DNA from 3 places in the Exiguobacterium sp. ERU653 genome. Region 1 is predicted to be linked to each of the others. Evidence: riboswitches for the same ligand, from Rfam matches in the RefSeq annotation. Region 1 holds a riboswitch; each other region holds the start of a gene.
What was found. A riboswitch is a leader RNA that binds a small molecule or an ion and turns the genes downstream of it on or off. The one in region 1 is predicted to bind S-adenosylmethionine.

Region 2: it holds a riboswitch for S-adenosylmethionine, as region 1 does, so the genes downstream of both, metK (methionine adenosyltransferase) here and KNO95_RS10180 (Na+/H+ antiporter NhaC family protein) in region 1, are expected to answer to the same signal.
Region 3: it holds a riboswitch for S-adenosylmethionine, as region 1 does, so the genes downstream of both, KNO95_RS06500 (methionine ABC transporter ATP-binding protein) here and KNO95_RS10180 (Na+/H+ antiporter NhaC family protein) in region 1, are expected to answer to the same signal.

Annotation. Positions count from the first base shown of each region.
Region 1 is NZ_JACSKV010000002.1:34,362-39,616, forward strand. It holds gene KNO95_RS10175 (GGDEF domain-containing protein) at 33-1,712, shown strand; SAM riboswitch class I at 1,811-1,906, shown strand; gene KNO95_RS10180 (Na+/H+ antiporter NhaC family protein) at 1,974-3,257, shown strand; gene KNO95_RS10185 (TVP38/TMEM64 family protein) at 3,275-3,919, opposite strand; gene trhO (oxygen-dependent tRNA uridine(34) hydroxylase TrhO) at 4,145-5,086, shown strand; gene KNO95_RS10195 (divergent PAP2 family protein) at 5,204-5,255, shown strand, end outside.
Region 2 is NZ_JACSKV010000001.1:1,199,848-1,205,102, forward strand. It holds gene KNO95_RS06180 (alpha/beta hydrolase) at 1-426, opposite strand, end outside; gene KNO95_RS06185 (GNAT family N-acetyltransferase) at 515-985, opposite strand; gene KNO95_RS06190 (hypothetical protein) at 1,150-1,671, shown strand; gene metK (methionine adenosyltransferase) at 1,711-2,919, opposite strand; SAM riboswitch class I at 3,053-3,172, opposite strand; gene pckA (phosphoenolpyruvate carboxykinase (ATP)) at 3,495-5,066, shown strand; gene KNO95_RS06205 (alpha/beta hydrolase family protein) at 5,085-5,255, opposite strand, start outside.
Region 3 is NZ_JACSKV010000001.1:1,261,928-1,267,182, reverse strand. It holds gene KNO95_RS06515 (arsenate reductase family protein) at 1-133, shown strand, start outside; gene gcvH (glycine cleavage system protein GcvH) at 182-565, shown strand; gene KNO95_RS06505 (thioredoxin family protein) at 754-1,011, shown strand; SAM riboswitch class I at 1,462-1,567, shown strand; gene KNO95_RS06500 (methionine ABC transporter ATP-binding protein) at 1,645-2,673, shown strand; gene KNO95_RS06495 (methionine ABC transporter permease) at 2,663-3,325, shown strand; gene KNO95_RS06490 (MetQ/NlpA family ABC transporter substrate-binding protein) at 3,356-4,189, shown strand; gene KNO95_RS06485 (MDR family MFS transporter) at 4,290-5,255, shown strand, end outside.

The sequences.
Region 1 (5,255 bases):
ATCTTGAAATTTCCCAAGCTAGGAGGGAACATATGAACCACTTTCGCAAGATGTCCGTGCTCGGCTGGAGTATATGGAGCGTTTTATTCCTCTTCACCATCGGATTATTTGCATTGGATATCCTGCACGCCCCGACCATCGATCCGTTGTCGTTTATTTTAATCTCATTACTCGTCATCATTTTTCAACTCGACTCAATCGAAGTCAAAGGTGTGTACTTCACTTTTTCTGAGAGTATCGTCTTAATCTTATTTTTATTTTTTGGATTTGAAACGGCACTCATCGTCAACCAAATCGGATTGTTTATTTTTCAATTTGCCAATCTGAAACCAAAAGTCGCCATCCGTCGATTCCGTTTCACTTATCCTTGGAACGCCATTACAGCTTATTTAGAAATTGTTATTCCGGCAGCTGTCTATCTCGCCATTGGTGGCGAGACCGGACTTGACTTTTATTCACAGGAATCTTTTGTTCCACTCGCCGGACTGTTTCTTGCAATTTTCTTAAACACCGTGTTCCAAAAATATCAGGTGAAATGGTGGTTCCGTGTCGACATCGCCTTGAGCGACTTTATGAAGATTGCATTTTATACGTACGTCGTCAGTTTGATCTTCATTTTAGCGGCGGCGTTGTTCCGAGAGACCAATCTACTTGTCGTCAGTAGCATCGCGGCTGCATTAACATTTTTTATTAAGCGGCTCCTCATTCAAAAAGAGCGGCAAGATGCATTCAAATCGTTGATCGAACAATACGATGAAGCAAAAGAAGCCGTCTCCTTGTCACAGAGTGAGGCGCAAGCCATCGAAGTTTTTTTAAGTCAGTGTGAACAATTGAATCACTACGATGAAGGATATGTCGAGTTCAGATTGTTCGATCGTATACTCTACTTTGATTTGAAGACACGTCAACCAATCGATCGACCAGTCGTATACGCACTACTCGACATCAGTCAACCGAATGACCCCGTCCTCGACTATGAGATGCGATTTGAATGGGATGCCTCACTTTCCGATGCTTTCCATAATGACTATCATAGCTTCGTCTCTGTCCGCTCGGAAGAAATAGAAGGAATTCGTACATGGATTGTCATGACCGGCGAGCCGGTTTATGGATATCCAAAAATCATTCAGCAGGAAATCATCAAACTCTTAAAGTCGTTCAATCGGACCATCAGTCGGTGTCATGAACGAGACCGTCTCTATACCGAGAGCCGGACGGATAGTTTGACGCTTCTCGCAAATGCACGCGCATTTTATGAATATGGGATTCAACAAATATCCGATATCTCGATGTATCCGATTTCGGTCGCCATGCTCGATATTGATTTCTTCAAAAAAATCAATGATACGTATGGACATCAAGTCGGTGACCACGTGTTACAAGAATTCGGGCGACGAATTCGACAAGTACTTCGTACAGATGATTTTGCCGCACGATATGGCGGGGAAGAATTCATTTTACTCCTCAACCAGTGTGATATGACCCAAGCGATTGAAGTCGCAGAGCGCATTCGTCACCAAATCGAAGCAAAACCATTTTGTGTCGACCAACACGAAATTTCTGTGACCACGTCGATTGGAGTCGATACGATTGAAGCGTTTGGAAATAAGCGTCTAGATGATACGATTCGAAACGCAGACCGCGCGCTGTATGTCGGTGGGAAATATGCAGGACGTAACCGCGTGGCACACTTCAACAATTTAACGACGTAAACTCCCCTTTCTCACATCGAATTGGGGAGTTTTTAAGTTGACAACTAGATTCGAAACAGGTACGTTAAGGAACGTGTTTGATAATGGAATAGACTAACTTTTTATCGAGAGAGACGGAGGGACTGGCCCTGTGAAGTCTCGGCAGCGGGGAACCTGTGCCAAATCCAGCGGGCGTATTGCTCGAAAGATGAAAAGGGTATTTCGCACGAAGGACCTTTTTCTCAGAAAAGGGTCCTTTTTATTTTTAATGAGGTGATTATTTTGGAACAACCAACAGCAAACAAATGGGCACTCTTGCCGTTGCTCGTCTTCTTACTCTTCTTCATCGGAGCGGGTGTCTATTACGGGGACTTTTATAAGTTTCCAGTCCTCGTTGCGGCCATCATCGCCTTGATGGTTGCAGCATTCATGACAAAAGGAAATGCTACCCAAACCGTCGAGCGCATCGCTCAAGGAGCCGGCAATCCGGGAATCATCATTATGATTTTTATCTTCTTACTGGCCGGCGCATTTTCAACCGTCGCTGAATCAATCGGCGCCATCGATGCAACGGTCAACGCTGCGTTGACTCTCTTACCACCATCGCTTCTTTTGAGCGGGCTCTTCGTCATTGCCGCCTTCATCTCCATGGCGATGGGAACGTCGACCGGGACGATTGCTGCACTTGCACCAATCGCACTCGGTATACATGAAGAGAGTGGTGTCAACGTCGCCATCGCTGCGGCAGCGGTCGTCGGGGGTGCGATGTTCGGGGATAACCTCTCGTTTATCTCAGATACGACCATCGCTGCTGTGCGGACACAACGGACGAATATGCGTGATAAGTTCCGAACGAACTTCTGGATTGTGTTACCGGCCGCAATCATCACAACCATTTTACTCGCCGTCTTATCGAACGGTGAATCGACTGTCGATGTCGCTGCATTTGAGTGGTATAAACTGATTCCGTATCTCGCGGTGATCGGACTAGCGTTAACAGGACTGAACGTCATTCTCGTTTTGTTAGGTGGGATTACGCTCACGGGTATCATTGGTCTACTTGACGGAAGCTTATCTGTGACAGCGTTTGTGACAGCCATTGCGGACGGGATGATCGGCATGGCCGAAATCTCGTTCTTGACGTTACTCATGGGCGGACTTGTCGGACTCATTTCACATAACGGCGGTCTCGCATATTTACGTGATGCCTTGACGTCACGCATCCAAAAACGGGCCGGTGCTGAATGGAGTATCGCCGGTCTTGTCAGTGCGACAAACGTGGCGACGGCGAACAACACGATTTCCATTCTCGTAGCCGGACCGCTTGCAGCGAACATTGCAGACGAATATGACATCGAACGGAAAAAGTCTGCTAGCGTGCTCGACATCTTCTCGTGCGGCGTACAAGGGATTCTCCCATACGGAGCACAACTCCTCATTGCCGCAGAGTTGACGGAGACGGCATCGCCTGACCTCGTCCCGTTCATGTTCTATCCGTTCCTCCTCTTTATTTGCGGAGGGATTGCCATTGCTTTCAACTTCCCGCGCTTTAAAAAACAGTCATAAGCGAAAACACCCCTTTCTCAAAGGGGTGTTTGTCGTTTGGTCACCATCTCTTGTTTCAATTGCTCGTTCCGTTTCTTGAACGCCCGTCGCTTGAGCACTTCCTCAAGCCCTCGACTGATGGCCCATAGTATGACTAAGAGCAGACCGAGCATCGACAAGCGAAACGGGCTTTGAATAAATTCTTCCCACTGGTCTCCGATGACAGAGAAAATGACGACGACGAGCAGTTTACCAAATCCCGCTGCTAATATGAACGTACGGAGCTTCATTTGGATGAGCGCCAGTAAATAGGTAATCAAACTGACCGGGATGAACGGGAGTGAATATAAGAACCCGAGCGAAATCGGGCTCATGTGATTAATTCGTTCTAACCAATATATCGCCGTCTTATGCTTCTCAAGCCATCGTGTCATCGGTTTTCGGAAGATGTACCGGACGGCCGCGAAGACGACAATCGTTCCGAGAAGACTCCCGATCCACGACAAGAGAACACCTAACAAAAAGCCATATGTCGCCGCATTCGCAGAAATGATTAAGACGAGTGGCAGAAAAGGGAAGATTGCTTCTAAAAATGGAGCACCAAGACCAGCCCAAGGACCACCAGGCAAACTCTGAAGCCACTCAATCAATTGGATAATGTACTGTTGGAGAGAAGTGAGCATAGTCGTTCCACCTTCAACTTTCGTTACTACTCTATTACCCGAATTCGATTTAGAAGACGCATCTCCCTGCATTCATCAAAAAAAATTAAAAACCATTTGCGAAAATCCGTCGTGATATTTATCATATAATAATGGACTTGTGGTTGCAGGCAAGTCTATTCGTCGAACGACACAACCCAACGTTCGTTTTCCTGCAAAAAACTGAACACAGGGGAGCAACATAACATGGAAACAAAACCAATGCGGGTCTTGCTGTACTATAAGTACGTCAATATCGAAGACCCAGAAACACTCACGCAAGAACATTTGAAGTATTGTAAAGATCTCGGTATCAAAGGGCGTATCCTGATTTCTTCTGAAGGAATCAACGGAACGTGCTCCGGTACATGGGAACAAACCGAGCAATACATGAATGATTTGAAAGCAAGCCCACTCTTCAGCGATATTGAGTTTAAAATCGATGAAGTCGAAGAGCATGCCTTCAAGAAAATTTTTGTTCGTCACAAGAAAGAGCTCGTGACGTGGCGCTTTGATGGTGAGTTTGATGTGCCGAAACAACACGGAGCATACCTAGAACCAGCAGAATGGAAAGAGATGATGAACCGTGATGATGTCGTCATCCTCGATGTTCGTAACAACTACGAGTACGAACTTGGTCGCTTTAAAAATGCGATCAAAATTGATGTAGAGGCTTCACGTTACATGCCGGAATGGCTTGAAGAGAACAAGGACCTCTACGAAGGGAAAACTCTTCTCACATACTGTACCGGCGGCGTCCGTTGCGAGAAATTTACAGCATATATGCGTGACCAAGGTCACGATAACATTTTCCACTTAAAAGGTGGTGTCGCGATGTATGGAAAAGACGAAGCGACAAAAGGAGAGAACTGGGACGGTGAGCTTTATGTCTTCGATGAGCGCATCAACGTCCCTGTCAACTCGGTGAACCCATCTGTCGTCTCACATTGCATGCATTGCGGGACAGAAACGGTTCGTTACGTTAATTGTGCCAACCCGGAGTGCAACGTTCAACATTTCTGTTGTGAAGAGTGTGAACCGAAACAAATGCGTTCATGCTCAAAAGAGTGTCAAGAACACCCACGCAACCGTTATATCATCGACAATATTGCAGAGAAACTTCAGGAAACTGAAGGAGTAGTCGGGTAACAAAAATCGACCAAAAGGTGTCACGGATGACTCATCCGCGGCACCTTTTTTGACGAAATCTTAACGTATAATCTGAGACGCTTTCGGGTATAGTGAAGGTACTATGTCAGACAGGAAGTGAATACTTGCATGTTTAACGAACCTTTACTCGCTGCGATTCTTGCTTGGT
Region 2 (5,255 bases), on a different contig from region 1:
TTCGTCGCCGCCGCCGGTGAATGTCATCATTCCGAGTGGTAAGTCTGGGCGAAAACGATCGACTGCACTCGCGACGACTTGTTTCAATCCACCGATTTGACGAGTCGCATGCCAATCAAACAATGGAGAGATATAAGTCAGGCTCCCGAGCGGCACATCATACTCCTGAAGAAGCCGGTTTGTAAAGAGCGCCCCGAGGCTGAACGCCACGACATGAATCGGTAATTTATACTCGCCGGCCTCACGTAACGCCCGTTTGATCAATTGTTTATGATCTTCTGCCGTCAAGCCCATCGATTGGTCGCGGACGACAATTACTTCGTACTCGTCTTGAAGTCGTCGAATAAAATTCTCGCTGATCCGAGATGTGAACTGTAGCGGATAAACGATGACGATGACCCCTTTTTGTGTTTCTTCATATGTCATGCTGCCGTCACCTCATTTATAGACTATATTCATTGTATCAAAAAAACATCAGCCGCAACTGATGTTTAAACAAAATCCGTCTGGAGTCTTAGCTCGGGACATATCTTAGATGAATGAGTTCCATCGGTTGGTCGTAGACCTCTTCTTGAATTCGATTCACTTCTTTAAATGATTGATGCAAGAGGAAAGCAATCGCCTGATCATTCGAATTTTCAACGTACACTTCCATCGGTTGTGTTTTTTTCGATTGAAGGTGCCTTAAAAAATCTGCACCGTACCCGTTCCGATGGTGATCGGGATGAAGATAGAGACGAAGCATCTCCCACATGTCACCGCGATCGATGGCATGACAAAATCCGATGACATGGCCTTCGTACTCGCCAACGATAAAATATTGTTCTCGTGCTTCTTCACTTGAACTGATTGCTCGTACAATCTCTTCTTGTCGATAGGCGCGCTCCATCGCTCTTGTCCGATTGGAATCATTCTTTGAAATCGTTGCAAGTGCAATCGTTCGAATTAACGCCGCATCTTCTGGAACTGCTTCTCGCATATTCATGATCGCTTCCCCCTTTAGGCCAATCTATTTGTATCATTCCCTATCATAGTGTTTTTATCCTGCACTACATTTCTTTTTCATGACGATTCATTAGAAAACGTTATCTTAGCATTCGACTTGGGTATAAAACTAGCAATGCCAATCAAATGAAGGAGTGGAACAACATGGAACCAAAATTAGAGCATGACCCGAAAGTCGAACAAACAGAGAACCCAAATCGTCAATTTGACCAAATGAACGCGGGAAGTCCGAAAATCAACGTCGTGACCGGCATGTTACTCGGTGCACTTGTCGGTGGTCTTCTCGCATTACTTAGCTCCTCGAATCGAGATCATACGAAACAATCCCTCTCGAGCGCAAAATCTTCGGTCGGCGGCATTGTCAATGAAATGAAACAAGACCCTGCTGGTAAAGCCTCACAGGTTATTGAACAAGTGAAGACGGCTTCCGGCAAAATTCAGGAAGTATCTACAGACGTTCAGAACGTATATGAAAAAGTCGTCGGAGAAGTAGATACAGTTAAAGAAGACGTCAATAAAATCGTTGATACAGCACAAGAAGCCAAGTCTGATTTACAAGATATCGGTGAGAAGGTCGTCGAAGCGAAAGATACAGCTCTCGGACAAGAAACAACTTCCAACGATTCTGAGTCAGACGAAAATAAACAGACACCATCAACTACATGAACCAAAAAAACGACCTTTCCGCGGAAAGGTCGTTTTTGATTACGCGAAACGCTTCGCGCCTTCTTCAAGAACTGCTGCTTTATCTGTTTGCTCCCAAGGGAGTTCCACATCTGTACGACCGAAGTGACCGTAAGCTGCTGTCTGTTTGTAGATCGGGCGACGAAGGTCGAGCATTTTGATAATACCTGCCGGACGGAGGTCAAAGTTCTCACGAACGAGTTCAACGAGTTCTGTTTCGCTCAATTTTCCAGTGCCGAATGTATCGACAGCGATTGATACAGGGTGTGCAACCCCGATCGCATACGCGAGTTGTACTTCCGCTTTATCCGCAAGTCCTGCTGCAACGATGTTTTTCGCTACATAGCGGGCTGCGTATGCCGCTGAACGGTCAACTTTTGTCGGATCTTTACCAGAGAATGCACCACCGCCGTGACGAGCGTATCCACCGTACGTATCGACGATGATTTTACGTCCTGTCAAACCTGCATCCCCTTGTGGTCCACCGATTACGAAGCGACCAGTCGGGTTGATGAAGTATTTCGTTTCAGCATCGATAAGTTCAGCCGGAATGACTGCTTCGATGACATATTTTTTCAAGTCTTCTTGAATTTGCTCGAGTGTAATCTCTTCTGCATGCTGCGTCGAGATAACGATTGTATCGATACGAACAGGGTTGTTATTCTCATCGTACTCAACCGTTACTTGTGTTTTCCCATCCGGACGGAGGTACTCAAGCGTACCGTTCTTACGTACTTCCGCAAGACGACGTGACAACTTGTGTGCCAACGAGATTGGGAGGGGCATGAGTTCAGGTGTCTCGTTTGTTGCGTATCCGAACATGAGACCTTGGTCTCCTGCCCCGATTGCATCAAGCTCCTCTTCAGTCATTTGACCTTCACGAGCTTCAAGGGCTTGGTCTACACCTTGCGCGATATCGACCGATTGTTCGTCAATCGATGTCAAGACTGCACATGTTTCAGCATCGAAACCATATTTCGCACGTGTGTATCCGATTTCACGGATCGTTTCACGGACAACTTTCGGGATATCCACGTAAGTTGACGTTGTGATTTCACCAGCTACGAGTACAAGACCTGTTGTGACAGACGTTTCTGCCGCAACACGGGCATTCGGGTCTTCCGCTAAAATGGCATCCAAAATCGAGTCAGAAATCTGATCACAAATTTTGTCTGGATGTCCTTCAGTAACCGACTCTGAAGTAAAAAGTCGACGGTTCAAATTTGACATTCAAAAAACCTCCTATAATAAGGGTGATATGTGGACGGTACTCGTTCCCCTTACGCGTTGCTTTGGGACGGTAATGAAAAAAACCTCCCCCCGATGACATACATGGGGAAAGGTTGAATCGTTCTTCCTTACCCTCTTATCGTTCGAAGCTAATGGCTTCGCTTCAGGATAGCACCTTTTCCGCACAAGACTTCATGTCGGACGGTTGCTGGGCTTCGTAGGGCCTTGTTCCCTCCACCGCTCAGAATAAGAGTATCCGTTACGAAAACCATCATATAAATGACATCCGATTATGTCAAGGGAATTGAACGAATTCGTATTTTTTTCACAGACTTGCTAAACATTTCTGTTTGTGAATCGTCAACCATTTTTTTATTTCGTTTCTTTTTTTTAACACCTTGTGATAAGAGAATGTGTTAAACTATCCTTGTAAGAAAGCGCTTACTTAATAGAGAAGAAATGCTTGTTTTTAATTAGTGTGTCACATATAATTAAAAATGTCATACTAATTAATCTTGATTGCGGAAGTATGCGGATTTCATCCACATCTATTTAGGGGAAAGGTGGGATTCAGGATGGCGACAACGCTCCTGAAAATCGAAGAATTAATTAATGGTACCGACATGTTACGGAACTTGACGGTTCCAGAGCTGGTAGAAGAAGCCATTCAAAATGGTGAAGGTGTACTGACAAAAGACGGGGCATTATCTGTCAGCACCGGTGCTTTTACCGGACGGTCACCGAAAGACAAATTCGTCGTACAAGATGAAGTCAGCAACAACCTTGTCGATTGGGGGAAGGTCAACCAACCAATCGCTGAAGAGAAGTTTTCAGCACTTCTTGAAAAAGTACTCAATCACTTAGAGAAGAAAGATAAGCTCTACTATCTTGAAGCTGCGGCTGGCGCGGATGAACACTACACTTTACCCGTTCGTGCCATCACAGAGTATGCGTGGCACAGTCTATTCGCTAAACAACTCTTCTTACGTGAATGGCCGACGAAAGGTGCGTTCGACCCGTTTACGGTCATTTATGCACCGAGTTATAAAGCAGACCCTGCGGTCGATGGCACAAACTCAGAGACATTCATTCTCGTTTCATTCGCCAAACGTACAATTCTGATCGGGGGAACAGAATACGGTGGTGAAATTAAAAAATCAATCTTCTCCGTCATGAACTTCTTGTTGCCTGAACAAAACGTGTTATCGATGCACTGTTCGGCAAATGTCAATGATGCGAACGAAACGGCTCTCTTTTTCGGGTTGTCGGGAACTGGGAAGACGACACTTTCGGCTGACCTTGAGCGTCACTTGATCGGTGACGATGAACACGGATGGTCACCAGACGGCATCTTTAACATTGAAGGCGGTTGCTACGCAAAGACAATCAATTTATCACGTGAGAACGAACCACAAATTTATGATGCGATTCGATTCGGTTCATTGATTGAAAACGTTGTGCTAAACGATGATCGAACACCAGACTACAAAAACATTTCTTTAACGGAAAACACGCGTGCGGCATATCCGATTGAGTTCATCGACAATGCGATGCTCCCATCACGCGCAGGTCATCCGAATACAATTGTTTTCTTGACGGCAGATGCGTACGGCGTCTTGCCACCGATCAGCAAATTGACGAAAGAGCAAGCGATGTATCACTTCTTGTCTGGCTATACGTCAAAACTTGCCGGCACGGAGCGCGGTGTCACAGAACCACAAGCGACGTTTTCGACTTGCTTCGGTTCACCGTTCCTCCCGCTCGCTCCTGAGCGTTACGCGGATATGCTCGGTCAATTGATTGAAAAACATGATGTCGATGTCTATCTCGTCAACACAGGTTGGACAGGTGGTGCATACGGTGAAGGTTCACGTATGAAACTCGCTTATACGCGCGCGATGGTCAACGCCGCAATCAATGGACAGCTTCGTGATGTCGAAACGATGAAACATGACATTTTCAATGTCGAGATTCCAGTAGCCATCGAAGGTGTACCGAGTACTGTTCTCAATCCACGAGATACATGGAACGATTCAGCTCGTTACGACATGGAGGCAAAAGCACTTGCCATGAAATTTAAAGAGAACTTCAAGCGTTTCACGAAAGCAAGTGAATCAATCATCGCAGCCGGTCCGCTCGTCATCTAACTACATCAAAACACCGACTCAATCATGAGTCGGTGTTTTTTCTTGCTGTATCATCCAGTCCATCGCCTGCTCTGTCGTCTCCCATTTATCCCAAAATGGGAGCTGGTGTCCGAATGGGACCACCCAAAATTCAGCCTGCTCCCCTAACTTCTCAGCGACAGCTGTCGCATGACGCAAGCGAACCTGCTC
Region 3 (5,255 bases), on a different contig from region 1:
ACATTTATCAGAAGACGAACAACTCGAGTTATTAACGAGCAATGGTATGCTTTTGAAGCGACCAATCGTCACAAATGGTGAAAAAACGACCGTCGGATTTTCAGAAAAGTCCTTTACGGACGTTTGGGGCTAAGTGCTATAATACAGATGTGAGTCTAATTTATTTGAGGGGGAAGTTAGGATGAGCAAAGTACCAGCAAATTTACGTTATTCAAAAGAACATGAATGGGTAGAAGTCAACGGAACGAAAGCCCGCATCGGCATCACGGATTTCGCACAGAGCGAGCTAGGGGATATCGTGTTTGTCGAACTCCCAGAAGTCGATGGTACAATTTTGCTCGACGAGCCATTCGGTTCGGTCGAATCAGTGAAGACGGTCTCTGAGTTGTATGCACCGGTATCAGGACGCATCACAGCAGTGAACGAGGACCTCGCGGATTCTCCAGAACTCGTCAACGAGTCACCGTTTGAAAACGCATGGATGGTCGAAGTCGAATTGACGGAAGAGTCAGACCTCGACAAACTCATGTCTGCGGAAGAATACGAAGCGATGATTCAAGGATAATCAAAACCGGCCTCTCCCGAATCGGAGAAGCCGTTTTTTTGTTTACTCGAAGTCGAGGCGGTAGTGATCGGATTTGATGAGCGTCGCTCGTTCAAACACGAGATAGAAGAATATTCTAAAATTTCAACAGAGCACGATTTTTGAATGAGAATCCATCGCCCATTATAATGACAGGAGAGGTGAGAAGAATGATTACAGACGGATACTTATATATATACGCCCCGATGTGTGGTACATGCGCTGTGGCGGAGAAAATGTTGACGGTCGTCGAAGCGGTCGACCCTGACATTAAAATTGAAAAGCGGGATGCGAACTATATCCCAAAAGAGCTCGAAGCATATCAGGTGATGAGTGTTCCGGCACTATTGAAGCTTGAAAACGGCAAGGTGCGAGATCGTCTTTACGCGTTTCAAAATGTGCAACACGTCCTCTCTTTCATGAAGTAAGAGAGGAACATTAGAATAATCTGAAAATTTTAAATAATCAGTTGACACAGAAAGTTCACGAATGGTATATTCATTACAACATCTTACTTGAACACAAAATAGGACGCGATATTCCCGACATCAAGACGTTTTAGCGAAGCCGCTGCTACACTTTACACGAATACACGTCAGTCTTCCCTTCGATTGTCCCCCAAAAAAATCAAGCGAAGAGAGACGTTTCGTATAATCGCACGGTCCAAGCTAAGATTGAGTGGTGATTGGTGAATCTCCCCCATGTAAGGGTGGAATTCTTGAACGGGCAAAAGATTCTCATCTATGGGCTGTCCTTCCGTGACTCAAGGTGCTACGTTCTGTGTCGTCCTCGGACGGCACCTTTTTTTAATTTTTTGAAAAAAGGATTTGACAGCAGAAAAAGCTGTCGCTATGATAAAGCTAATCGAATATACAACACTCTTATCAAGAGAGGCTGAGGGACTGGCCCTATGACGCCCAGCAACCGCGGAGTAATCCGAAATGGTGCTAATTCCAGCAAGGTGAAAACCTTGAAAGATGAGAGCAATCGTTGTCCGTACGATAAAGTGCGCACGTTTGCTCAAACGTGTGCGCTTTTTTTGTTGTCAGGAGGGAAATATATTGATTCAATTACGAAACGTCGCCAAATGGTTCGATACGAAAAATGGTCGTGTCCAGGCGGTTGATGATGTATCACTAACGATTGATCGCGGTGAAATTTTTGGAATAATCGGATATTCAGGGGCAGGGAAGTCAACGCTCATCCGATTGCTCAATCGTCTCGAATCACCATCAAGCGGTGAAATCGAGGTCGCCGGCAGCGAGCTGACGAAACTCAGCCCGAAAGAATTACGAGGTGTCCGTAAAAACGTCTCGATGGTCTTCCAACACTTTAACCTTCTATGGTCGCGTACGGTCGCAGAAAATATCAGTTTTCCGCTCGAGCTGATTGGGGTGCCGGCAAGTGAGCGGAAACGTCGGGTTCAAGAACTCGTCGAACTCGTTGGATTGGCCGGTCGCGAGGACAGCTATCCGTCACAATTATCGGGCGGTCAAAAGCAGCGAGTCGGGATCGCACGCGCGCTCGCCACAGACCCAGAGGTGCTCCTCTGTGACGAAGCAACGAGTGCACTCGACCCAAAGACGACGGATTCGATTCTCGAACTGCTCGTCAGTATCAATAAGAAACTCGGATTGACGATTGTCCTCATCACGCATGAGATGCACGTGATTCAAAAGATCTGTCACCGAGTCGCCGTGATGGAAGCAGGAAAAGTCGTCGAGACGGGTCAAGTCTCGGACGTGTTCCAACATCCGAAACAACCGATCACGAAAGAGTTCGTCAAACAAATCGGAGCGGTCGACGATTTGTCGCTCACGTTCGAACATTTGAAGGAACGGTATCCGAGCGGTCAAATCGTCAAATTGAAATTCTTGAACGAGACGGCAGAGCACCCGATTTTGTCTGACGTTCTTAAAACACATGACATCGGATTCAACATTATCGGTGGGAACGTGACCCAGTCACAAGTCGGTGCGCTCGGTACGCTATTCATCCAACTGATTGGGGAAGCAAGTGAAATCGAACGCGCCATCGCGTCGATTCGTTCGCAATCCGTAGAAGTGGAGGTGGAAAGCGATGTTTCCTAACGTAGATTGGCAAATTATGATGGAGCAGACTTGGGAGACGTTATATATGACGCTCGTCGCAGGTGTGGCGACGTTTGTGATCGGACTCGCTTTAGGTTTGGTTCTCTATATTACAAACGAATCGCTATTATTGAAGAATCGTCCGATTTACGTCTTTGTCAGCGCAATCGTCAACGTGTTCCGTTCGATCCCGTTCATCATTTTGATTATCTTACTCATCCCGTTCACGCTGTTCTTACTCGATACGATGCTCGGTTCGACGGCGGCGCTTCCGGCGCTCATCATCGGCGCGGCACCGTTCTATGCTCGAATGGTCGAACTTGCGCTTCGCGAAGTAGACCGAGGGGTCATCGAGGCAGCAGAGTCGATGGGAGCGACGAAATGGCAAATCATCTATAAAGTGTTAATTCCTGAAGCACTCCCGGCGCTCGTCTCCGGGATTACAGTGACCATCGTTGCAATCGTCGGCTATACGGCGATGGCCGGAGTCGTCGGAGGCGGCGGTCTCGGGAACTTGGCCTATTTGGAAGGGTTCCAGCGTTCACAAAACGACGTCACGTTCGTGGCGACGGTGCTCATCTTGTTGATCGTGTTCGTCATCCAGTTCATCGGTGACCGACTCGTTACAAAAATTGATAAACGTTCAGCTTAATACAACATATATTATTTGGAGGGATTCATTATGAAAACTTGGAAAACAGTACTCGGATTGACAGCTTTATCAGCATTCACGGTTCTCGCGGCTTGCGGCGGAGAAGAGGCAGACTCGGGGTCTGGCGATGAAAAAACATTGATCGTCGGTGCATCGAACGTACCGCACGCTGAGATTTTAGAGCACGTCCAAGAAGAATATGAGGCAAAAGGGTACAAGCTTGAAATCAAGAAGTTCCAAGACTACGTACTTCCGAACAAGACGCTCGCGAGCGGGGAGCTCGATGCGAACTACTTCCAACATGAGCCGTACCTCAAGTCACAAATGACTGAAAACAAAGATTACAAATTTGCCTCAGCGGGTGGCGTCCACATCGAGCCGATCGGGGTCTACTCACAAACTTACAAATCGCTCGATGAACTTCCGGAAGGGGCAGAAATCATCATGAGTTCATCGGTCGCTGACCACGGACGAATTCTTACGATGCTCCAATCAGAAGGACTCATCACACTCGCAGAAGGCAAAACAGTCGATGCGACAGTATCTGATATCGTTGACAATCCGAAAGACTTAGAGTTCAAGACGGACGTAGAAGCGACTTTACTCACAACGGCATTTAAAAATGGAGAAGGCGATGCGGTCCTTATCAATACGAACTATGCGATTGACGCAGGTCTCAACCCGCTTGAAGATGCCATCGCACTTGAAGGGGAAGATTCACCATACGTCAACTTAATCGTCACACGTGAAGGGGACGAAGAAGATGAGCGCGTCAAGGCACTCCTCGAAGTGTTGACGTCTGAAGAGACACAGCAATGGATCTTAGACGAATACAAAGGTGCGGTCGTACCGGTACAACAATAAATCAGCTCGACTCAGGGGTCATCCCCTGAGTCTTTTTTTGTCTAGTGTTCTTTCATGAAGAGAAGTACACTACATATATGAAAGAAAAGGGGGGATTTGGATGAAGTTCAGACAGATTCATCCACTGACGTGGGGCGTCTTGTTCGGGACGTTTTTTGCACGACTGGCGACGTTTTTTGTCATGCCATTTTTTGCGATTTATTTGGCCACGCTCGGCTTTTCAGCGAGTGTAATTGGAACGATTTTTGCCGTGACGGCACTTTCGGGCCTGTTCATGAGTTTCTTTGGAGGGACGCTATCTGACCGCTATGGACGAAAACAGCTCATGCTCATCGGGATCGTGCTCAATGCCGTCACGTTCGCAGGACTTGCGCTCGCGACAGAGCTATTTTGGTTTTACATGCTATCGATTTTGATGGGGATGTCACGCTCTTTTCTAGAACCGGCTTCACGTGCACTCATCAGTGACACGACCCAGGCAGAAGAGCGAGTCATCGTCTATAACGTCCGTTACTTTATGATCAACATCGCCGCAGCCATCGGACCACTGTTAGCAGTCGTGTTGTCACTAACTGGTGTGAAGACCGCCTTTTTTGTCGTGACCGCCGTCTACATCATATACGGCATGATCATCTCATTCTTATTCTATAAATATCCGTTTGAAGAAGGGGATGGAGTAAAGGTACGTCCGCGCCTGACGGAGACATTCCGCGTCTTACGGGACGATCGGACGTTTCGGGCGGTCATCATCGGTATGATTTTTGCAATCATCGGTTACAGTCAGTTCAATTCGACACTTCCTCAATTCATTGCGCTGAGTGATGGGTTAGAAGACGGCTCAAGATTATTTGCTTACTTATTGACGACGAACGCCATCACGGTCCTCATCGTCCAGTATCCGATTATGCGTTTCGGGATTCGTGTCTCCCCGATCAAATCGCTCTTTTTCGGCATCTCGACACTGTCGTTCGGGCTGTTGTTGATTGGATTCGCTACAGTGGAATGGGTCCTCTTTGTCGCAATGGTCATTTTCACGGTCGGTGAAGTGTTGATGTTCACGATGACG